DNA from 3 places in the Alteromonas sp. ABV4_515 genome. Region 2 is predicted to be linked to each of the others. Evidence: predicted binding sites of a transcription regulator. Region 2 holds the regulator's gene; each other region holds the start of a gene.
The links. Region 2 encodes sigma-54, which starts transcription at its own class of promoters, with help from an activator protein. Its sites were predicted from a motif close to GTTGGCACGNNNNTNGNNT; they were not measured.

Region 1 (7,806 bases), on a different contig from region 2:
CCGCTTAACGCGGAGGACAACTGCACAGGCATGATTACTTTATCTGACGTAACCCTGATGCGTGGTAGCAAGGTGCTACTGGAACACGCCAGCACACAAATTTTTCCAGGCCACAAAACGGCTCTGATTGGCAGCAATGGTTGTGGTAAATCTACCCTTTTTGCTTTGCTTCGGGGCGAATTGTCTATCGATGCCGGCGACTGTCAGGTTCCCGCACATTGGCGCATCGTTAGCGTGGCGCAGGAAACGCCGGCTGTCGACCGCAGTGCCATTGATTATGTTATCGATGGAGACAAACTTCTCCGCGATTGTCAGGCAAAACTGGCCGATGCCGAAGCTCGTCATGACGGCGAGGCGATGGGACAACTTCATGGTCAGCTTGAGCAGGCCGGTGCCTATGATGTTGAAGCCCGGGCGGCGACTATTCTGGCCGGACTTGGGTTTACTACAGCACAGCTTACTGCGCCTGTGACCGATTTCTCTGGTGGCTGGCGAATGCGTTTGAACCTGGCCCAGGCTCTGTTGTGCCCCTCCGACCTATTGCTTTTAGATGAACCAACAAACCACCTCGATTTAGACGCGGTTATCTGGTTGGAAAAATGGCTGCAACGCTATTCCGGCACACTTATTCTTATTAGTCACGATAAAGCCTTTATCGATAATACCGTGGCGCAAATTGTTAGCGTTGAACAGCAGCAACTTATCGCCTATACCGGTAACTATTCGTCTTACGAAAAACAGCGGGCTGAGCGTTTACGTTTGCAGAACATTGAATACCAGAAGCAGCAGGACAAAATTGCTCATCTGGAGTCATTTATCACCCGCTTTAAGGCGAAAGCCAGTAAAGCTAAACAGGCACAAAGCCGTATTAAACAGCTTGAGCGTATGGAGCAGATATTGCCTGCACACGCTGCCAGCGCCTTCAACTTTGAATTTGCCGAGCCTACCGGTCTGCCGAATCCGCTTATTCAGATGCGCGATATCAAACTGGGCTATGGCGAAAAAGTTATTCTCAACAATGTGAAGTTGAATCTGGTGCCCGGTAGTCGTATTGGTTTGCTGGGGCGCAATGGTCAGGGTAAATCAACACTGATCAAGTTGCTGGCTTGCGTGCACGAGCCGATGCAGGGCGATTTCACCACCGCCAAAGGTCTTAATGTGGGTTATTTTGCCCAGCATCAGTTGGAAACGCTGGATCCGAAAGCTTCAGCCATCCTGCACCTGCAACGATTAGATAAGCAGGCCACAGAGCAGCAACTGCGTGATTATTTGGGCGGTTTTGGCTTCCACGGTGATCAGGCACTTGAGCCGGTTGCCCCCATGTCGGGTGGTGAGAAAGCACGACTGGTGTTAGCGCTAATTGTGTATCAAAAGCCCAATCTATTGCTGTTGGATGAACCTACCAACCACCTCGATTTAGAAATGCGTCATGCACTGAACATGGCCTTGCAGGGCTTCGAAGGCGCAATGGTGCTGGTTTCGCATGATCGCTTCTTATTGTCGTCAGTTTGCGAAGACTTCTATCTGGTAGACAGTGGGCAGGTGGAGCCATTCAATGGCGATCTCGATGACTATCGTACCTGGATCTTAGCTCAGCAGAGCGAAGCCAAAGCGGCAGCGCCCAAAGACGATAAACCTAAAGTAGATCGCAAGGCTGAAAAACGTCGCGAGGCGGAGTTCCGTAATTCCGTTGCGCCGATTAAGAAGGCCATTGAAAAACATGAAAAAGCGATGGAGAAAACCTCTTCCGCATTGGCTCAGGTCGAAGAATCTCTGGGCGATACCTCACTTTATGAAGAACAGAATAAGGCGAAGCTGATGGCGCTGCTCGATGAGCAGACGACGCTGAAGCAAGCAATGGAAGAACACGAGATGGCCTGGCTGGATGCGCAGGAAACCATGGAAGAAGCAAGGGCAAATTATGAATCTGAATGCTGATACATTCTGGCAGTACAGCCTGGAGATATACGGTCGCGACGGCGTAAGTGAACAAGCGTTGTTGTTGCAAGACGAGTTTCAGGTGAATGTGAACATGTTGCTGCTGCTGTGCTGGTGCCTTGATAACGGTATGATCGTTACACTGAATCAATGGCAGGTGCTGCATGCCGCTATTGCTGATACCGACACGCAGCTGGCAAGCCATCGTGGGAAGCGACGGGATGCAAAAGCGGCACGTCCGTTTAATCAGAAAGCCTACGAAGCTCTTAAGCAGGAAGAACTGGCCATTGAAATGCAACAGCAGGAAGCACTTACTACCATGTTTAACCGTCTTACTGTTGAGTCTGTGCCGGTAAAGGGCGTAAATGGCAGTGTGGCGGGTTTCGTGAACTTGTTTAAGCTTCGCCAGCAACCCGCAGCAGTAAAGCGCATCACCGCCGTTATTCAGTCGTTGCAGGCCGGGTAGTAAACACGGTGATCAAACAACCTGACAGTGGTCATGGCATTGTACGTCGCAGTGATTTCACTCCGGCTCGTTGGGCGCGCAATCGTCATGTACAGACTATTTGGCCACGTTTCTTACAAAAACGTTTACCGTTGTCGGTTAAATGGGAGCGTATTGCCACTCCTGATGATGACTTTCTCGATCTTGCTTGGGGACCACAACCCTTTTCTTTAAAAGGTGTCGTCGTCATGTTTCATGGCTTAGAAGGCAGCATACGTTCGCACTATGCTAACGACATGATGGCCGTGCTTAGTCAGCAAGGCTGGCAGTGCGTCATGATGCATTTTCGCAGTTGCAGTGGCGAAATTAACCGTCAGCCCAGAGCCTATCATTCTGGCGAAACCAGCGACCCGGTATTTTTTCTCGACTGGCTGGAAAAGCGCTTTCCTCAACTGCCTAAAGTCGGCATTGGCTTTTCATTGGGCGGCAATATGCTGCTTAAGTTACTTGGCGAAAACCCCGCACAGAAATGGCTGCAAGCCGCTATTGCGGTGTCTGCGCCAATGAAACTGGCCGATTGCAGCCAAAGTATTGCCACCGGCTTCTCCCGTGTTTATCAAAATTATTTGCTAAAAAGTATGAAGTCCACGCTGATTAAGAAAATGCAGCGTATGGACTACCGGGGCCTGATAAACGTATCGGTTGAGCAGGCATCCCAGTTATCTTCGTTCCAGGAGTTCGACGAAAAAGTCACAGCACCCCTGCATGGTTTTGCTGATGCGACTGACTACTATGAAAAATGTAGCGCATTGCCGTTTCTTGGTGCGATTCAGTGCCCAACCCTTATTCTTCATAGCCTGGATGACCCGTTTATGAGTCCGTCAGTGGTGCCGGATGCCAGCGATTTGGCACGAGCCGTAACCCTTGAACTCAGTGACTTTGGTGGTCACGTGGGATTTATGCAAGGTGGTCTGTTAAAGCCCACAGTGTGGTTACAACAACGGGCAGCCGAGTGGTTCAGCCAATATCTGCCAACACATTGAGGTAAGAATGATTATTCCCATCACCGAGCTAGCCCCAGACACGCTCCGCAATATTGTTGAATCTTTCGTACTGCGCGAAGGCACCGACTACGGCGAAGTAGAAGCCTCCTTTGATGAAAAAGTTGATCAGGTTTTACACTCCCTGAAAAGCGGTGAAGCGGTATTGGTGTACTCAGAACTGCATGACTCGGTAAATATTCGCCCCAAAGATGAATACCAGGCTGGTGAAGAGGAATCGCTTTAAGACTTGGAAACATCCGAACACCAGTACAGTTTTCTTTGGCTCTGCTGTTAGTTATCTTTTCTATTCTCGTATAGATGTGCGATGAACGGACCTAAAGCGTGTAGATTATATGCTTAGGATTTTAGACTAAGGAAAGTTAAGAGAACTAATATGGAATTACTTCAAAATGAAGATGTAAATCGTGTGTCTGGCGGAACTATTCAGGCTATCGGCCTGGGGCTGATCGGTGCTTATATTTACGACGCGGCCGGTGGCAAAGAAGGTATCGATAAATATCTTGAGAATAGTAAAGAGGCTGCTAGCACATCTATTGATTATTGGAAGCGAAAGCTCGAGCGTTTCATTCGAGAGATCACTGAGTAGCGATGGAGCTTTGTTATTGGTTACGAGGGCTTTGGCCCTCGTTTATAAGCAACATTTCATCGAAATTTCTATTTCTTATTCTCGCTTTTTTCGCTTATCAGGTTTGCGGTAAAATTGCAGGCTTGCGGGCGCAGTTTTCATCTTTATTGCTGGATTGCGCGCCAAGCTTTCTTGCCGTGATTGTTGTTACGAACCTCAATGCATTTCTCTTTTCTAGGGAGTATGGGAAAACAATCCTAGCCTCTACGTTAGGGCTTTTAGGTTACGAACTTCTACAAATTTATATCAGTGAACGAACCTTCGATTACTTGGATATTTCAGCCACTATCGGAGCGGGCTTATTTATTTATAGTGTATTGATATTCATGCGAAGAATGAAAAAAGCCCAGCCAGATGGGTTGGGCATCTGAGCCAGGCTTTGACCTATCGGGTCTACTTCAAAATTGCAGGGATTTTAGAAAGTGTAGCGCGCGTTTAGCTGCGTGATATCAAGATCGTCAATCTTCTCGAAGCTGGCGCCCACAGCCCAGCGTGGTGTGAAGTAATAGTTCGCGCCTACTTTTACTGTTACATCTCCGGTATCCACATCGTAGTAGCCAATTTGGCCCAATAACTCTACTTGCTCGGTAACCATGGAACGCAAACCAGCGTGTACGCTGTAGCCATTCTCATCATAGTTTTCCAGATCTACTCGCTCGAAGTTCGCGCCGAAATAGGCATCGGTAGATGAATCCAGTGGCATGCGGTAACCCAGACCCACCGTTGTCATATCCAGGTCGGTGCCATTGTCGTCTAACATTTTGTGCTCACCGGTAACGTAAATGTTGTTTTCGAGCAGGTAAGCCCCGCCCACATCTACGCCGTCAAAATCGCCAGCACCCACATCTGCGTTGGTATAGCCACCTTCGACAAAGCGCCAGTTCGGTGATGCTGCCATTGCCGCTGAAGAAAGGCCAGAAAGAGCAACAACAGTCAGTAATGATTTGGTAAAACGCATAAAGAGACTCCTTATCTATGCTTGGAAGAAAATCATTTAACTGCGACTGAAGAGCAATCATCTTGCCATTTCGTATATTGGTAAAAGGATCTTCTTACTATTCCTGTGTATAAAGTGCTGATTTTAAATAGCTAAATTTCTTATCGTCTCATCGTAAAACAAACACTGAGAAGTTGTGCCTGTATACAAAAAAAACATGACTGGACACGCGTTATACAAAAAAGTGTCGGTGGGTACAGACAGTTCTCCCTGATTTACTCACTGCCTTGTAATTGTTGCTGTTTGATATTTGCTCTCTGATCTGATGTAAAAAAATAAGAGACTGTTTTAAATAGTGAAATTGTAAATTTAAGCGCATTTTTAAGCTGGAACACCTCTTGCAAAACCCTGTGCAACAAAAAACAAATCGTAACGCACAGTTATCATAATTTATCGGAGTCAGTAAATCATGCTGCCGCAATTACAGTTAGCCAATAACACGGAAATTACGACACCTTCACTGGCATCTTTTTGCTCTTTCTTTTCTATCAGCCCAGCCGTCATGCGCGCTTTTATTTACTGCATTTGTGTGGGCTTTAGCACGCTTAGTCTGGCAGACGAAGTATCAGATAAGAATCTTCCTGCGGGCAAACCTATATTGAATCGCGTTATCGATGCTGCACAGAAAAATGCCGGTCGCGATTATGTGGTCAATGACCATGGTCTGGCAGATGAACTTAAAAACATCGACTATGAAACCTATCGTCAAATTCGCTTTAACTCAGAAAAGGCATTGTGGGCAGGTGAAAACGACTACGAAGTACAGTTCTTCCACCCTGGCTTTCTGTATCAGCAGCCTGTCAGTGTGGTGACCATCGCGTCGGACAACAGTGAGAACCTGGTACCGTTCGAAAGCGAGAGTTTTATCTACGAAAAAAATGCCGAACCTCTGGCTGGCCTTACTGATGAAAAATCCGGTTATGCCGGATTTCGTCTTCATTACCCAATAAAAAATCAGAAATACAAAGATGAATTTGCAGTGTTTCTGGGTGCCTCCTATTTTCGCCTGGTAGGTAAAAATCAGGTTTACGGTATTTCTGCACGTGGCCTGGCAATTGATACGGCCATGCCTGAAGGCGAAGAGTTTCCCCACTTCACTAAATTTTGGTTGATAGAGCCTCAGGAAGGTCAGCCAATAAAGATTTATGCCCGTTTAGAAAGCCCTTCTGTTGCCGGTGCGTATAGCTTTGAAATTATGCCGGGTACCGACACCACCATGAAGGTGAAAAGCTGGATCTTCGCTCGTGAAGACGTTGATAAGCTCGGTATCGCTCCCTTTACCAGCATGTTTTTGTATGGTGAAAACTCACAAGTCCGTCGCGATGATTATCGCCCGGAAGTCCACGACAGTGACGGCGTACAAATGCTAAACAGTAAGGGCGAATTGATTTGGCGTCCGCTTACCAACCCAACCAAATTGCAGATCACGTCCCTGAGTGACATTTCTCCCAAAGGCTTTGGTATGTTGCAGCGAGATACCGACTTCTCTAACTATCTGGATGCTGAAGCCAATTATCACCTTCGTCCGAGTCTGTGGGTAACACCGAAAGCAGGTTTCAATGAGGGGAAGCTGGAAATTGTTGAAATTCCTACCGATTCTGAAGTGCACGATAACATTGTGGCTTACTGGGTGCCCGTTGAACCTTTCCTGGCTGGCCAAAGTCGTTATTTCGAATATGAACTAAAAACGGTTGAGAAAAAGCCAATGCGTTACGGCGTTGCAACCGTAGAAAGAACCCGTCAGGGGATCAGTACCTTACCTGGATTCGAGACCACTGAAGAGCGTAATGTTCGCCGCTTTGTTGTGGACTTCGAAGTGCCAAAAGGCATGAACCTCAAACCTGACGACGTAAACCTAATACTCGATGCCACCAATGCCAGCGTTGATCAGGCCCGTGTTTATGAAGTGGACGGTGGCAAAAGCCTTCGTGTGACGTTCCTGGTGATCCCTGAAGGAGAAGCCGTAGTGGATATGCGGATGTTTCTGAATCACAACGAAACACAAATGAGTGAAATATGGAGCTATGTGTATGAGCCAATCCAACAGTAAGGCTGATAACGCGGTAGCCGAAAAGGATGTCGCCGAAGCAAGTAAATTAAATGTTCGAGGTCGCCGCTGGCGACTTCTGTTAATGGGATTCCTGACTATCGTTTCTACGGCCCTAACCGGCTATAGCATGTTCGAGATTTTCCGCCCTAATCGATTCACTGAACTTGAAATGGTGCAATTAGGTTTGGCAATGGTGTTGTTTTTATGGCTCACCTGGTCATTCTGGACATCGGTAATTGGTTTCTTACTAAAGCTATTCCACATCGACCCCATATCATTGCGCCGCGAGCTTCCTACCGCCGATGTGAACACGCCGATTACTCAACGTCACGCCATTGTAATGCCGGTTTATAACGAAGATACCGACCGCATCATCGTAGGTTTTGAAGCTTGCGTGAACGCGATCCTTAACACCGAATACGCTGATAACTACGATTTCTACATGCTTAGCGATACGCAGGATGAAGCAAAAGCAGAAGCTGAACTTAGAGCCTGGAAGCGTTTAGTGGGTCGCCTTGGTGAACATGGCGATAAAGTTTTTTATCGTCGCCGTGAAGACAATTGGGGTCGCAAGGTCGGTAATATTCACGATTTCTGCGTACGCTGGGGTGGGCAGTATGAGTCTATGCTGGTGCTTGATGCCGACAGCGTCATGTCCGCACACCGGGTGCTGGATATGACACGCCG
Region 2 (7,806 bases):
TGCCCTTGGGGACAACAATCGACACACCGTCATAGATAACGCGTTCACCGCGACGGAATGTCATGTTGTCTATTTCTACTAAATTTCCCATATATTGAAGACTTGCCTTCCTTTCAGATTCGTTACTGAGCCAGATGTTGCGGCTTTTACCACCATGAGGTCATTGTACGTTTTTTACTAATTCCGACAAAAGACGAAAAAGTTACAAGTTGTGTTCGCATTTTTCGATTATTCGTATGTAAGTTTGGACGATTGCCCGGCTTTACATGCAAATAATCTAAGATTCAGCAAATGTCGCGCCAAACAGCGCGAAAACAAGTCGGATGTCATAAACGTAATGTTGTCATCACGCAGCATACAAGCACACAGCAACCAATGCGCTATGCTGACATTTTTTTACCAAATCGGGGATTCATCACACTGATAATGCTGATACAGGTCAACAATAGAAATATCGCAGATTGAATACATCAACGAACGCCGCGTTAAAGGGGTTACCCCCTCAATAACCTGACCGGGCTTTCGCTTTTTCCATTTCGAATAGATTTTAAACATCGAATTATGCAAAACGTGCGTATTCTATCGAAAGCATAGGCAAATGCCGCGCTTTTTGCGACAATCCGAAAAAACAAAAGACGAATGGTAACTTGTGATACTTTCTATCTGCATTTTCCTGCTGGGACTTGCTGTACTTAGCTGGAGTGCTGACCGCTTTGTGTACGGCGCCTCTGCACTGGCGAAAAATATTGGCATTTCACCCATGATGATTGGTTTAACCATCGTTGCTATGGGCTCATCTGCTCCTGAAATTGTGGTTTCTGCCATTGCTTCCTCGAACGGTAATATGAATACCGCGGTGGGGAATGCGCTGGGTTCAAACATTACCAACGTAGCCCTGGTACTGGGTATCACTGCCCTGGTAAAACCCTTAGTGGTGTCTTCCTCTACCCTCAAACGCGAATTTCCGGTATTGCTTGGCGTTACCGTTCTTGCCATGTTCTTCCTGAATAACGGTAAGTTAGCGCACTTTGAAGGTATGATTCTGTTCGGCCTGTTCGTGTTCGTGCTCGCCGCTATGGCCTGGATTTCACTGCAGGTAGATAAAGAAGACCCGCTGGTAAAAGACACCGACAGCGAAATTCCCGAAGGCGTAAATACCGGCTCGGCGGTACTTTGGGTAGGCGTGGGACTTGTATTGTTGCCGTTAAGCGCACATTTCATGGTAGAAGCGGCCGTAGATATCGCCCACTTCTTTGGAATTTCAGACCTGGTGATTGGTCTGACGATTATTGCCCTCGGTACCAGCTTACCCGAACTGGCCGCCAGTATTGCTGGCGTGCTGAAAGGTGAAAGTGATTTAGCATTAGGTAACGTGATTGGCTCGAACATTTTTAACCTGTTGGCGGTGCTTGGTATGCCAGGGTTAATTGCGCCAGGCCCGTTAGATGAGAACGTGTACAACCGTGACATGTGGGTGATGTTTGGCCTTACCGTGCTGTTGTTCTTCTTAAGCTTTAATTTCATCGGTAAGCGACAACTTGGTCGCCTTGAAGGTGCTATTTTTGTTTTATGCTTTCTTGGTTATCAGTACTGGCTATTCGGGTAAGTATTTACGAACAAGCGAAAACGGATAAATGAATAATTCTAGCTATATTGCCTCGGCTAAACGGGTTATCGATATTGAGATTCAGGCGATCTCCGCCCTTACCGAGCGTTTGGATGCCACCTTTGAAGCCGCTTGCGCAATGCTCGCAAGCTGCACAGGAAAAGTGGTGGTAAGTGGCATGGGTAAGTCCGGTCATGTAGGCCGCAAAATTGCAGCCACCCTAGCCAGCACCGGTACACCGGCGTTCTTTATGCACCCTGGTGAAGCGAATCACGGTGACCTGGGTATGCTTAGTGAGTCTGACGTGCTGTTGGCTATTTCCAATTCAGGCGAATCCGGCGAACTGGTTAACTTGTTGCCGGTAGTGAAGCGGCTGAACGTGCCTGTTATTGCCATGACGAACAGCGCCCACAGTTCATTAGGGCAACATGCCGATGTGGTATTAGACATCAGCGTGGAAAGAGAAGCCTGTTCATTAGGCCTAGCACCAACATCCAGTACCACCGCCACATTGGTGATGGGCGATGCACTCGCCATTGCGTTACTGGATGCCAAAGGATTCACGTCAGACGATTTCGCATTGTCGCACCCGGGCGGTAGCCTTGGCCGTAAACTGTTATTAAAAGTCCGTGATATTATGATGACGGGTAATGAACTGCCCTTGGTCACATCGGCTGCCACCATTTCTGAAGCGCTGCTTGAAATCTCTTCTAAAGGGCTGGGCATGACGGGTATCACTGACGAACACAACAAGCTCGCAGGTATTTTTACTGACGGCGATCTGCGCCGCATTCTGGATGCGAAAACCGATATTCATGCTACGCCAGTAGCTCAGGTGATGACGCGTGGCGGCAAAACAACCCGCGCCGAAACGCTGGCAGTGGAAGCGTTGAACCTGATGGAAGAGTTCAAAATTAACGCGCTTATGGTTGTCGACGAGAACAGGCAACCTGTCGGCGCATTCAACATGCATATGCTATTGAAAGCAGGAGTGCTCTAATGGGACATGAAGTCACCTTTTACGGCGTTATCAGTGAAGAGCGATTTGAAAAGCTGAAGAATCTCAAACTGTTGGTTTGCGACATAGACGGCGTATTTTCTGACGGCCGTATTTATCTCGGCAACGACGGAGAAGAGTTGAAAGCCTTTCACACCCGCGACGGTTATGGCATTAAGGCGCTGATTAACAGCGGCATTGAAGTGGCAGTGATTACCGGTCGCGACTCAGCCATTGTGAAAAACCGCATGACAGCGCTGAACGTTAAACACATCATTCAAGGCCAGGAAAACAAAGCCGATGCCATGGCCGATTTATGCCAGAAGCTTGGTCTGAGCCCCGAACAAGTTGCGGCCATTGGCGACGACATGCCAGATTTAGGCATGTACAAGTACGCAGAAACGAAAATTGCCGTTAAAGATGCCCACCCCGCGGTTACCCGTGAAGCAAACTGGATCACCACGAAGCCTGGTGGATACGGCGCTGTGCGTGAAGTGTGTGATGTGATTATGCAAGCGGTGGGTACGCTGGATATGATTCACGGTGCCAGTATATGAATCGATTAGGCCTCAGTATTTCCGCACTGTTTGTGATGGCATTGTTGATGTACATGCCCGTGTGGATGGCCGAAGATGAAAAACCCGCTCAGTCGATGAGTGATAGTGCGTTACGCCCGGCTTATAAGGCCAAAAACCTCACCACCACCTTGTACAACGATGAAGGTAAGGTGAATCACGAAGTGTACGCCGCTTCAATGGAACATTACGACCAGCTTGGCTTTGTGTTATTCAGTCAACCCAAATACACTGTCTATGCTGCGGAAAATGAAGCTCCCTGGCAGGTAACCGCAGATAAAGGCACATTATATAATGACGATCTCATTCAGTTAGAAGATAATGTGCTGATTAAGAGTCTGAATCCTGACGAGTTCGTTCAGACCATTACAACTGATTTCATTAAGGTTAATCTGGATGATAAAACGATGACATCCGATCAACCTGTTGATATCCGCGGTGTTCAGACCATCATCAAAAGCAATGGTTTTAATGCAAACCTGCGTACCCAACAATATGAGTTGATAGATCATGTTCAAACGATTTATTCCCCTGGCAGCTAGCCTGATAACAACGATCTCTGTTGCTGTAATGCCCACAGTAGCCTTGGCCGACAACACAGATTTCGACAAGCCAATTAAAGTTGATGCGAAGTCGCAGTTCATTGACGGCAAGAAGAAAACATCTACCTTTAAAGAAGACGTGAAGATTACCCAGGGTTCGTTGGTGATCACCGCCGATGAAGTTCAGGTTATTGCCAGCGATGGTGACGGCAAAGAAGTGTTTGTGGCCTATGGCGAACCGGCCAGCTATTCACAAACCATGGACGATGGTGCACAGGTAAAAGCCAGCGCCAATGAAATTCGTTACGAAGTTGCCAAAAAGCTCATTTCCCTGCAAGGTCAGGCACAAATTCAGCAAGATAGCAGCATGGTTCAAGGCGATAGCATTCGTTATGACATGGGCAAAGAGCAGCTTCTTGCCACGGGCGGTGACAGCTCAAGCAGTGGTCGTGTTACCACGGTATTTCAGCCAGAAACTGTAAAAGGGCTGTCTGAAGACGAAAAGAAAAGCGATGACAACGAAGGTGACAATCAGTAATGGCCACCTTAACCGCGAGCCATTTGGCTAAGTCGTACAAATCTCGTCAGGTTGTGCGCGATGTAAGCCTTTCTGTGTCTACCGGCCAAATTGTGGGTTTGTTGGGCCCTAATGGTGCTGGAAAAACCACCACGTTCTACATGATTGTGGGGTTGGTGCCGCTGGATAAAGGCAAAATTAATATCGACGACAATGAGCTAACGCATGAACCGATGCACGAGCGTGCACGTCGCGGCATTGGCTATCTGCCGCAGGAAGCATCGATATTCAGAAAGCTCACGGTACATGAAAATATCATGGCTATTTTGCAAACCCGTAAGGATCTAAAAAGCCATCAGCGTGAAGAAGAAGCCGACGCGCTACTTGATGAATTTAATATTAACCATATACGTAATAGTACAGGTATGAGTTTGTCGGGTGGTGAACGCCGCCGGGTTGAGATTGCCAGAGCCTTAGCAGCTAATCCGCAATTTATTTTGCTTGATGAACCCTTTGCCGGAGTTGATCCAATTTCGGTTAATGATATAAAGAAGATCATTCAACATTTAAGAGACAGAGGTATAGGCATCCTGATTACCGATCACAACGTAAGGGAAACCCTTGATGTTTGTGAAGAAGCCTATATCGTCAGTCATGGAGAACTGATTGCTCAGGGCACCGCAGAACAGGTATTAAGTAATCAAAAAGTTCGAGATGTATACCTAGGTGAGCAATTCAGGCTATAGTTAAGTTATCGGGCATAACAAACCGCAATTTAAGAATAATAAATCGCCGCTTTAGCCAGATACTTTTTTCAGAGTTAATATAAGACGTAGATGAAACCATCTTTACAGCTAAAATTTAGTCAACAACTGACAATGACGCCGCAACTTCAGCAGGCGATCAAACTATTGCAATTGTCGACGCTGGATTTACAACAGGAAATTCAGGAAGCACTGGATTCTAATCCGCTACTGGAAGTGGACGACAGTTCAGACAACGATGTTGTTGAGAAGAATAATCTCGATAACGACGACAGCATGCCTGAATCTGCGTCAGCCTCGGAAAGCATGGACACCGGCGAAGCGCTGGAAAAAAATGACCTGCCCGATGAACTCCCTCTCGACAGCACCTGGGACGAATACATTTCTGCGTCTTCTGCGCCTGCCCCCGGCCCTGCCGGCGGTGATGACGAGCAAATCTTCCAAGGTGAAACCACCGAAAATATTCAAGACCATCTGCTTTGGCAGATGCGCTTAACGCCGTTCTCAGACATCGATCGCGCTATCGCGCTGGCCATCATCGACTCGATTGATGAATCGGGTTACCTCACTGTTACCGTGGAAGACATTCTGCAAAGCGTGAACAGTGAAGACATGGAAGAACCGGTAGAAGAAGATGAAGTGGAATGCGTACTCAAGCGCATCCAGTTGTTCGACCCAATCGGTTCTGGCTCGCGTACACCACAAGAGTGTTTACTGGTGCAATTAACGCAATACGCCCCCGATACCCCTTGGCTGGAAGAAGCCAGATTGCTGTTAAGAGAACACGCCGATTTACTTGGCAGCAAAGATTACCGAACGCTGATGCGAAAAACGCGCCTGAAAGAAGACCAGCTTCGTGAAGCTATGCGTCTACTGCAAACGCTGAATCCGCGTCCGGGTAGTGCACTTATCACTAAGGAACCAGAATACGTTATTCCAGACGTTTCTGTGGCGAAGAAAAACGGCCGTTGGGTAGTAGAACTCAATCCAGACAGCCTGCCGAAGTTAAGTGTTAACCAACAATACGCCGCTATGAGCCGTAAGGCCCGCAACAGCAGCGATTCACAATTTATTCGCTCTCATATGCAGGAAGCGAAATGGTTTATCAAGAGCCTTGAAAGCCGTAATGACACCCTGCTTAAAGTAGCGAATTGCATTGTTCAGCAACAAATGGGCTTTTTTGAGCATGGCCCTGAAATGATGAAACCAATGGTGCTGAACGATGTCGCAGAAATGGTAGATATGCATGAATCAACCATTTCCCGGGTTACCACCCAGAAGTACATGCATACGCCTCGAGGCATTTTTGAGTTGAAGTACTTCTTCTCAAGCCACGTGGCCACAGAATCCGGTGGTGAGTGTTCATCCACAGCGATTCGCGCACTGATTAAAAAGCTGGTTGCTGCTGAAAAGCCAAGCAAACCGCTGAGCGACAGCAAGATTGCTTCGTTGTTGGCCGATCAAGGCATCATGGTTGCCCGGCGAACAATAGCAAAGTACCGGGAGTCCCTATCGATCCCGCCGTCTAACCAACGCAAAAGCCTCATTTAATGGGCTGCTCAAAATAAGGAAGACGAAATATGCAAATAAACCTTACTGGTCATCATGTTGAGATCACAGATTCTTTGCGTACCTATGTCGATACGAAATTCAGTAAACTAGAACGTCACTTCGACCACATATCGAATGTGCACGTAATTTTGAATGTCGAAAAACTTAATCAGAAAGCAGAAGCAACGGTTTTCCTCAGTGGCGCAGAGGTCTTTGCCTCTTCCGAAAATCAAGACATGTACGCAGCTATCGACAGTATGGTAGATAAGCTCGACCGGCAGGTTCTGAAACACAAGGAAAAGCTTAAAAAGCATTAATTGAATTCATGGATATACAAGCCATAGTTAGCCTGGATCGCACTGAATGTGCGGTCCAGTGCAATAGTAAAAAGCGCATCCTCGAAATCATCAGTGGGATTGCCGCTAAAAACAACGCAGATATCGATGAAGCCACGGTGTTAAGTGCCTTGATGGCACGTGAACGCATGGGCAGCACAGGGATTGGTAATGGTATAGCGCTTCCTCATGGTCGCCTTGCCGGTCTCGAAAAAGTGATTGCCATTGTCGTAACCACTACGCCAGCCATTAATTTCGATGCCATAGACAATAAACCCGTCGATATTTTCTTCACCCTTCTGGTACCGCAGGAACAAACTGACGGTCACCTGCAAACGCTCGCCATGGTTGCTGGCAAGCTTAGCGATAAAGAGACAATAAAAAGTATCCGAAAAGCTGATACAAGTGATGATATTATTCGCGCATTACAGTAAGTTATTGTAAACGCCTGCGTTAACACGGTATTTCAGGAGAAAAACGTGAAGCTCATTATCATCAGTGGTCGTTCCGGTTCAGGGAAATCCGTCGCATTACGGGCGCTGGAAGACCTCGGTTACTATTGCGTAGATAACATCCCGGTTAATCTACTCCCTGCACTCACCCATACCGTCGCCGACGAGTACGAGCAGGTTGCAGTGAGCATTGATGTTCGTAACCTGCCTAAAGATCCTGCCGAACTGGTAGAAATTCTCGACTACTTGCCAGAATCCTGGACCGTGACCATTGTGTATATCGATGCGGGCGATGACATGCTGCTGAAACGCTTCAGTGAAACCCGTCGTTTGCACCCGTTGGCACGTTTGAATAAATCGTTGTCGGATGCCATTCAAACAGAAAAAGAGCTGCTGGCTCCCATTGCTGAGCGTGCCGATTTAAATATTGATACCGACTCACTCAGTATTCACCAGCTCGCAGAACT
Region 3 (7,806 bases), on a different contig from region 2:
AAAGTGCGTATAAACGGTACACTGGTTGGTGGTTTAATTGGTGCCTGCCTGTTTCTCATTGAGCGGGCTATCAGTCTGTTCTAGCAATACTTTCACCGCGTTTTTTTGTTTTTTGCCTGCAGCCATGTGACACTCATCTTCAGCTCAAATCAAATTAATAAAAACGGCATGAAACTCTTATCTTCCCTGGTCATCTTAACCAGCCTTCTTGTTACTTCCTCCTCGGCCGAACAGGTACGGGCCAGAGATATTGGTCTGAGTCCCGGTGTGCTTAATCCTGGCAAATTGAACAGTATCACAGACGTAACTGGCGTGCGTGTCGGGCAGGTTACCTTGCATAATGGCAAAGATGTTCACACCGGCGTAACGGCAATCATTCCGGCTGTAGGGAATCTTCGGCAGAACAAGGTGCCAGCTGCTGTTCACGTTGGCAACGGTTACGGAAAAATGGCCGGTATTAGCCAGATCCGTGAGTTGGGTGAAATTGAAACGCCTATCGTACTTACCAACACCCTAAGCGTGGCTGAAGGTATCGCGGGGGTAGTGGAATGGACGCTAGCTCAGGCCGGCAATGAAAACGTGGGCTCTGTAAATGCGGTTGTTGGCGAGACCAACGACGGCTTTTTAAATGACATTAGGCGCAGGGTAGTAACAGCCGAGCAGGTTAAACAAGCCATTGAGTCAGCATCTGCAGGTAAGGTTGCAGAGGGTAACGTAGGCGCTGGCAGCGGTACACGTGCTTTTGGTTGGAAGGGCGGAATTGGTACAAGTAGTCGGGTATTGCCCAAGTCTTTGGGCGGTTACACGGTAGGTGTGTTAGTGCAAAGTAACTTTGGCGGCATTTTGCAGATGCAAGGTGTAGAAGTGGGTCAGGCACTGAATCAATTTTATTTACAGGACAAGCTGAACAACGACACCGCGGCCGATGGGTCTATTATGATTGTGGTTGCCACTGATGCGCCACTTGACGACAGAAACCTTAAGCGCCTGGCAAAGCGAGCCATGGCAGGTGTTGCACGTACAGGAGCCAGTTTAACCAACGGTTCTGGTGACTACGTTATTGCATTTTCTACCGCGAAAGAAAACCGTCGCAGTGAAGCAGCCTCTTCTCACATCAATACGGTGTTAGCTAATAATGCGGTTTCACCCTTATTTGAGGCGGTCATTGAGTCTACAGAAGAGGCCATTTACAACAGTTTATTGATGGCAGAAAATGTTGAAGGCTACCATGGTACGGCTAAAGCATTACCCGTTGATCAAGTGAGAAGTTTATTGAATAGCACCGAAAAAACCGCTGCTGAACCCCGTGATCACACGGTGAGGGTTGCCACGTTTAATGTCAGCATGGAGTCGACCAACTATCCTAAATTGGGCATGGAGCCGGGTCTTAATGTACTGAAAACAGTTTTGGCTGATGGCGACAATCAGCAAGTAAAAAACATTGCTGAAATCATACAGCGAACTGCGCCAGATATTCTGCTTTTAAATGAGTTTGATTACATTGCCGACAAACAGGCTGGCGTTAATGCGTTCATTACGCATTATCTGAACGTCAGTCAACATGGGCAAGCTGCAATCGATTATCCCTATGTGTATCTTGCACCGGTCAATACGGGCGAGCCGTCACCCTTTGATCTCGATCGTGATGGTCACGCCAGTGGTAAAGGGGGAGACGCCTGGGGATTTGGATTATATCCTGGTCAATACGGCATGGTCGTTTTGTCGAAATACCCCATCCTGGATGATCAAGTGCGCAGCCTGCAATTGTTTAAATGGAAAGACATGCCGGGCGCGCAACAGCCCGTTATTCCCGAGAGCGGCGAAACCTGGTATAGCGCTGAAGCGTGGGCCTCGCTGCGCTTGAGTTCAAAGTCGCATTGGGATGTGCCAGTAAATGTAGATGGCAAAATAGTGCACGTTTTGGCGATGCATCCCACGCCGCCAACCTTTGATGGACCTGAGGATCGTAACGGCAAGCGTAATCATGATGAAATTCGATTGATGGCGGATTACCTCACACCAGACGGCGGCGAATATATTTATGATGATAACGGCCATGCTGTGTCGTTGGCTCGAAACAGCCGCTTTGTGCTGGTGGGCGATTTTAATGCAGCAGACAAAGGTGAGAAGTGGCGGCCTGGCGTGATAGAACAATTAACAGAACACCCACTGGTCAATAACGATGTAATACCGCTGAGTCAGGGTGGTGATGAAAGCAGTCCGGAGGCATTCAGTAATCGTTTTACCGCTTATTGGGGAGCACGGGCTGATTATGTGTTGCCGTCGCGTTTCGGCTTTTCAGTGCAAGGCAATGGTGTTTTCTGGCCATCAAAAGAAAGCCCGCTATTCCGTCTGGTTAAAGACAGAGAAGCGAGCTCCGATCATCGGTTGGTTTGGCTTGATGTTACGCTGAATAGTGATTAAGAACGATTGCGGCGGATAACTTTACTTTCCAGAGACTTATCCGCCAATTCCAGCTTCACCGCGCGTTCAAGAATAATATTGCCATCAACTGTGGCGTTTTCTTCAATTATCAAAACTGGCCAATTGCGTTCTGGCGTGCTCCATCCGTCTTCCGATCCCTCAAACACGATATCACCGTAAACGCGGGTGGAACCGACAAGCTTAATGGTGCCGTTGAGCGTGGTTAGATCACCTTTCACTTCTGTATCAGGCAGTGCAATATCGCCATTCACGGTTTCAATATTGCCTTCAACCATGCTGCCCGATGATAAGGTGATTGTGCCATTCACCGTTTCCAGTGAGCCAAATGCATTCAAATTCTCTCCAGCTGTAATATCGCCATTTACCGTTGTTGCGCTGTTAACGGCAACGTTATTATCGAGCATTATCGAGCCATTCACTGTACTCACATCGTCAGCAACAGCAAATTCTTTTAGCCGTACATCACCGTTTACCGAAGAAACATCACCCGCATGACGGCCAGGATCGATAGTGACAGAGCCCATAATACTGCTAACGTCTCCACCATCGTGGTAATCGCCATTGCCGCCGACATTAATAACACAACCTGACAGGGCTAATGCGCCAACAAGAGAAACAGCAAGTAAAGAGGATTTCCGGTTTAGCATTTTATTCTTCCATTTTCGAGTTATACACCGTGGCGACCTATTTTGAGGCAACGGTAAAATTATCTTAACGTACAGAACAATAAGAGCAATTACGGGGCCAACTAAAAAACTACTTTGTAATCAATTAGTTGGGAATATATGTGGGAGTGGAGGGAAGAGGGAGTTAGTCCGGAATACTATTTATTAGTGTTCCGGACTAAAAATGCTTATTGATCGAGCGGAGTATTAAAGTCTTCTGACAGTTCGAAGTCACCTTCGGCAGTGGCCAGTTTGTTGTCGTTAAAGCTAAGCACAAGTTGCTTCTGAAAATCTTCGCCGCGCTTTTCCATGCCACGCTTCATATCATAGACATAGTACCAGGTGCTTTTATTAAATGAGTCTTGTACTACGGGATGCCCGAGTACATAAATAACCTGCTCTTTGGTCATGCCTACACGCAGCTTTTGTACATCTCTTTCATCAAGGAAGTTGCCTTGCGGAACATCGATACGATAGATCCAGTTTGAGCAGGCAGTAGAGAAAAATACAGCGGTTAACAAAATAGCGATTTGATACAACTTCATGCGTTAGCGTGTCCAGTTATGCTTTGATTATAGTGACGGACATTATTTTCCTAACAGGATATGCCCAGGTGCAGGCTATCACAAAATAATGTGCGACAGCATGCTACCCAATCACCTATGACCAATCAACCGCTTATTAGTTCGATTCGGCACTTTCCAACAGCTCTTTTGCATTTGCTAAGGCAGAATCTGTCACTTTATCGCCTGCTAGCAATCTTGCCAGCTCATCAATACGGTTTTGACGGGTTAATGGCAACATTTGTGTTTCGGTGGTTATGCCATCGCTGAACTTGGTGACAAATAATTGATTATGGGCTTGCGCAGCAACCTGAGGTAAGTGCGTTACGCACATTACCTGACTAACTTTGCCGAGTTTCCGAAGCAGGCTGCCTACAATTGCCGCCGTCGGCCCGCTGATACCGGTATCAACTTCGTCAAATATCATTGTTGGCGTTGCGTTTTTATCGCTGGTGAGCACTTGTATCGCCAATCCAATTCGCGAAAGCTCACCACCGGAAACCACTTTCTCCAGTTTATCGGCGGGCTGCCCGGCATTGGTTGAAACGCGAATGATTACGTCGTCCAGCCCATGACTTGTGGGCGTTTTGTGCTCATCGTATTCAACGCCTATTTGCATACATGCATGCTGCATATTCATCTGGCGGATTTGACCTTCAATGGCGGTGGCAAGCTTAGCTGCAGCCGTCTGCCGGGAGGCCGATAAGGCTTCACACGCTTTTATATACTGGTTTCTCGCTTCTACGACTTCATGTTGTAGTTCTTCCAACCTACTCTCATCACCTTCCAGTTCAGCAAATTCTGCCGCTAAGTTTTGATGATGTGAAAACAGTTCTTCTGGCATTACTGCATGTTTCCGTGCCAGTTCCATCGCTTTGCTGTATCGAGATTCAACTTGTTGCAGGCGTAAGGGATCTATTTCCAGACCATCACAATAGCCGCGCAATTCTCGAGCGGCTTCCTCCACCTGAATTGAGGCATCGTTGAGCAACGCAATGATGGGGGTAAGTGCGCTGTCATGCTCTTCCAACTCACTGAGTCGATCCAGGCCGTTTTGGATGATAGATAGCGCATTGCCTTCATCGTTCTCATACAGGTTATAAAAACTGGTTTGAGCTTGTTCCAAAAGCGTTTGCCCATTGCTTAAACGCTTATGCTCTGTTTCAAGCTCGATAAACTCGCCTTCTTCAATGGCAAACTCATCCAGTTCTTTAACCTGATAAGCCAATAATTGCTGGCGGTCTGCGCGTTGCTGCGCCTGTGTTTCCAGCGCCTTTAGCTCTGCCTGTTTACTCTTCCAGCTACGGTAGTGTTCCGCAACGCTGTTTAATAAGGCTGGGTGTGCGGCATACTGATCCACAAGTTTTCGCTGATAGTCATCTTTAAGCAGCTGTAAATGCGTATTCTGTCCATGAATAGCAATGAGGTACTGACCAAACTGTTTTAATTGCTGAAGTGAAACTGGTGTACCGTTAATGAACGCTTTAGAGCGGCCTTCACGAGAAATAACGCGACGCACGAAGCAACTGTCGTCTTCGTCATCGACTAACTCTTGCTCGTCAAGCCAGGCGAGTGCGGCTTTGTGGCCACTTAAATTGAAGTGGGCGACAATTTCAGCCTTGGTGGCTTCTTTTCTCACCGCACCGGCATCTGCTCGCTCACCTAAACAAAGGCTGAGCGCATCTATCGCAATAGATTTACCCGCACCAGTTTCACCGGTAACGGCCGTCATTCCCGCTTCAAAGTTTACGGACAATTGTTTTACAACAGCGAAGTTTTTAATCGATAAATTGACCAGCATTTTTTCACCGCAGTATGTTTATACAGTATGTGTAAATATATACAGTATTTTGGCGGTGTAAAGTGAAGTTTTTATTGAGGGTGGGAAAGCGCCAGTGGATAGCTGCTTATCCAATTGATTTACTAGCGAATTTAAATGTCAGCAGCAATATGCTCCTAAGCGATATTCCGTTTATATCGGTTATGGAGCGCTAGCGTGTAACCAGATGTCAGGGCCTTTAGCCTCTGCACTTTTGAAGCTTTTCACTGGAGTGACACAAAGATCATCGTAAAGCCGCGGGTTTGCTAGGAGCGCATTTACCAAAGGGTCGTTTGGTTCGCCGCTTAGCCAGGCATCGATTACCTGGGGATCTGTTGGCAAAAAGCACGGGATGGACTTTTCGTGAAACTGACTAAAACCAGGCTGGGGCGGGCGGGTGATCACTGAACAAACAGCGCAGCCATTGTCAAAAATACGGTAAACGGCGCCGATGAGCAGCCCCCGCCGTGCTTTCATCAGGTAATGCGCTTTGCCTTTACCTACCGGATTCGATTCGCCCACAGCCGTAGCGGCAACGATAGCGCGGCGTGATTGTATAGCATGTTTCCAAAATGGACTGTCGAGGTTTCTGGCGTTGAACGTTGTGCGGTCGCCAAATAACAGGCTGTCGCCGTGGGGTTTGGCATCGAACCACCAGGTCGCATCAATGCTTGTTTGGGGACTCACGATGAGATTCGAGATTTTTCGTGAAGGATCTTTTCCAAAAGCCGGGTAAAAGTTAATCACGTTCTCATTTTCTGCAGCGAAAAGAGGCAAGGTTTCAGTTAAACCTGCCTCAGATAACACTTCCTGCAAACCCGTGGATTTCGGTTCTCGTTGAATAAAGCCGCACATAGCAATCTCCAAATCTATTCAGCGTTTAAGATACGCTGATTGCGGCCCGATGTTTAGTGAAGGTGAAAAATAATCCTCGTGGTTATGCGACAACGTCACTCATAACATCTTGCAGCACAAAGGATTTTTTATTTGAATGCAGACGAATCCACAGGCCGGGATTTGCATCTAACTGTTGTTTTGCCATTTCAATGTCGGTGCTGAGTGGTGAATTCATAACATTAGCATAGGTTTGTACCTTGGCCGGTGCAGTAGACGCATCGACCACTGATTGCACAACCTTTTTTGCCGAGAGAATTGCTGCGGGGCCCAGGGTAAGGATAAAACCAGCCGCGCGACACTCTTGTTCATCGGCCTCACTGATGTTGCTGCCTCCAGCTTTAAACTTGCTGATGTGGTGTTCCAAAATGCTGCTGGAAATGGGAATAAGACCAGCCATATGTTCAGCTTTTGCACCGGAGCCGGGCTTTATATAGGCGAGGTGAGAGGCTGCGTTGTCTTCCGGACCATGACCAATGAAGAAAATATCCAACCCACCTAACGATTCGAGTTTATCCAGATAAGCAGTGAGACCAGCTTCCAGATTGGCTACATCGGTTTGCATGGGCGTAAAACTGTTAATTTTAGTGAAGAAATCATCGCCCAGAATACGTTCAAAATCTCTTACAAAGCTCAGACTATTCCCCATACTCATCGGTGCTAGTGCATCTTGGGTAAATACATTCAATCGCGACAAAATAGGGTCGAGTTCACTGGTACGCGCTTTTTCTCCGAGTAATCGGTGAAACGCTTGCGCACCACGGCCACCAAGCAATGCGATATTTATTTCTCCGGTCTTTTGAGAAGCGGAGGCAAGCAATTCTTCTAACATGGCTTCTCCCACGGCGGCTTCAGATGGCAGGATATGAGGCTGAATACTAAAATCGGTAATATCACCGTTAATATGGTTGGTGGAAAGCCAAATATTGCCTTGCTGCTCGTCCCGTTTGAATGTCATTGATTACCTCTTTTGATGCTGCATTGATATTTTATTAGATTACCATGCTACCGGTAGCATTTCATTTCGTTATTATGGCTTCTAAATCACTTTCAGTTCTCATCGCTTACAATAATTTCTTGTTGCCAACTGCGTAACACAGCAGCGCCGTACTTTAGCGCTTTAACTTAGGTTTCCCGCGCATCCAGAATTGCGCACCGTCGTAGGGTAAATCTTCTTCTACGGTGAAGGTTTTATCAGCAATGATCTTGCCATCCAGTTCCAGTGTCATGCGCCAGTCTCCCACTTTATTTTCCAGTGGCTCCCATAATGTGTCGCCAAGATAGAAATCCCAGTCGTTAGAACGAATGTACTCTTCGCCGTCAAAGGGCGGCATGGGCTCTCCATCGCTATCAGGGATATCCGGATGATAAATGCAGAAACGCACTTTCTGATTTTTAGCTCGCTTGATATTCACGATAA

Region 1: ACXAGX_RS03595 (OpgD/OpgG family glucan biosynthesis protein) is a predicted target of sigma-54. The motif match lies at 5,395-5,413, and genes of this name have one in related genera.
Region 3: ACXAGX_RS16165 (DUF4097 family beta strand repeat-containing protein) is a predicted target of sigma-54. The motif match lies at 3,176-3,194, and genes of this name have one in related genera.

The regions. Positions count from the first base shown of each region.
Region 1 is NZ_JBSWWZ010000001.1:849,855-857,660, reverse strand. Features, by position in the region: gene ACXAGX_RS03630 (ATP-binding cassette domain-containing protein) at 31-1,938, shown strand; gene ACXAGX_RS03625 (TIGR02444 family protein) at 1,922-2,404, shown strand; gene ACXAGX_RS03620 (hydrolase) at 2,416-3,426, shown strand; gene ACXAGX_RS03615 (YheU family protein) at 3,434-3,670, shown strand; gene ACXAGX_RS03610 (hypothetical protein) at 3,821-4,033, shown strand; gene ACXAGX_RS03605 (hypothetical protein) at 4,036-4,443, shown strand; gene ACXAGX_RS03600 (outer membrane beta-barrel protein) at 4,488-5,030, opposite strand; gene ACXAGX_RS03595 (OpgD/OpgG family glucan biosynthesis protein) at 5,479-7,119, shown strand; gene mdoH (glucans biosynthesis glucosyltransferase MdoH) at 7,094-7,806, shown strand, end outside.
Region 2 is NZ_JBSWWZ010000007.1:255,557-263,362, reverse strand. Features, by position in the region: gene ACXAGX_RS17570 (ATP-binding cassette domain-containing protein) at 1-91, opposite strand, end outside; gene ACXAGX_RS17565 (calcium/sodium antiporter) at 650-1,606, shown strand; gene ACXAGX_RS17560 (KpsF/GutQ family sugar-phosphate isomerase) at 1,635-2,606, shown strand; gene kdsC (3-deoxy-manno-octulosonate-8-phosphatase KdsC) at 2,606-3,160, shown strand; gene lptC (LPS export ABC transporter periplasmic protein LptC) at 3,157-3,720, shown strand; gene lptA (lipopolysaccharide transport periplasmic protein LptA) at 3,689-4,258, shown strand; gene lptB (LPS export ABC transporter ATP-binding protein) at 4,258-4,983, shown strand; gene ACXAGX_RS17535 (RNA polymerase factor sigma-54) at 5,074-6,552, shown strand; gene hpf (ribosome hibernation promoting factor) at 6,582-6,869, shown strand; gene ptsN (PTS IIA-like nitrogen regulatory protein PtsN) at 6,878-7,321, shown strand; gene rapZ (RNase adapter RapZ) at 7,367-7,806, shown strand, end outside.
Region 3 is NZ_JBSWWZ010000006.1:417,473-425,278, reverse strand. Features, by position in the region: gene ACXAGX_RS16180 (DUF445 domain-containing protein) at 1-84, shown strand, start outside; partial or broken gene ACXAGX_RS16175 (P1 family peptidase) at 169-1,224, shown strand; gene ACXAGX_RS16170 (endonuclease/exonuclease/phosphatase family protein) at 1,204-2,424, shown strand; gene ACXAGX_RS16165 (DUF4097 family beta strand repeat-containing protein) at 2,421-3,092, opposite strand; gene ACXAGX_RS16160 (outer membrane protein assembly factor BamE) at 3,299-3,655, opposite strand; gene recN (DNA repair protein RecN) at 3,792-5,474, opposite strand; gene ACXAGX_RS16150 (SOS response-associated peptidase family protein) at 5,655-6,347, opposite strand; gene ACXAGX_RS16145 (6-phosphogluconolactonase) at 6,430-7,344, opposite strand; gene ACXAGX_RS16140 (DUF3859 domain-containing protein) at 7,499-7,806, opposite strand, start outside.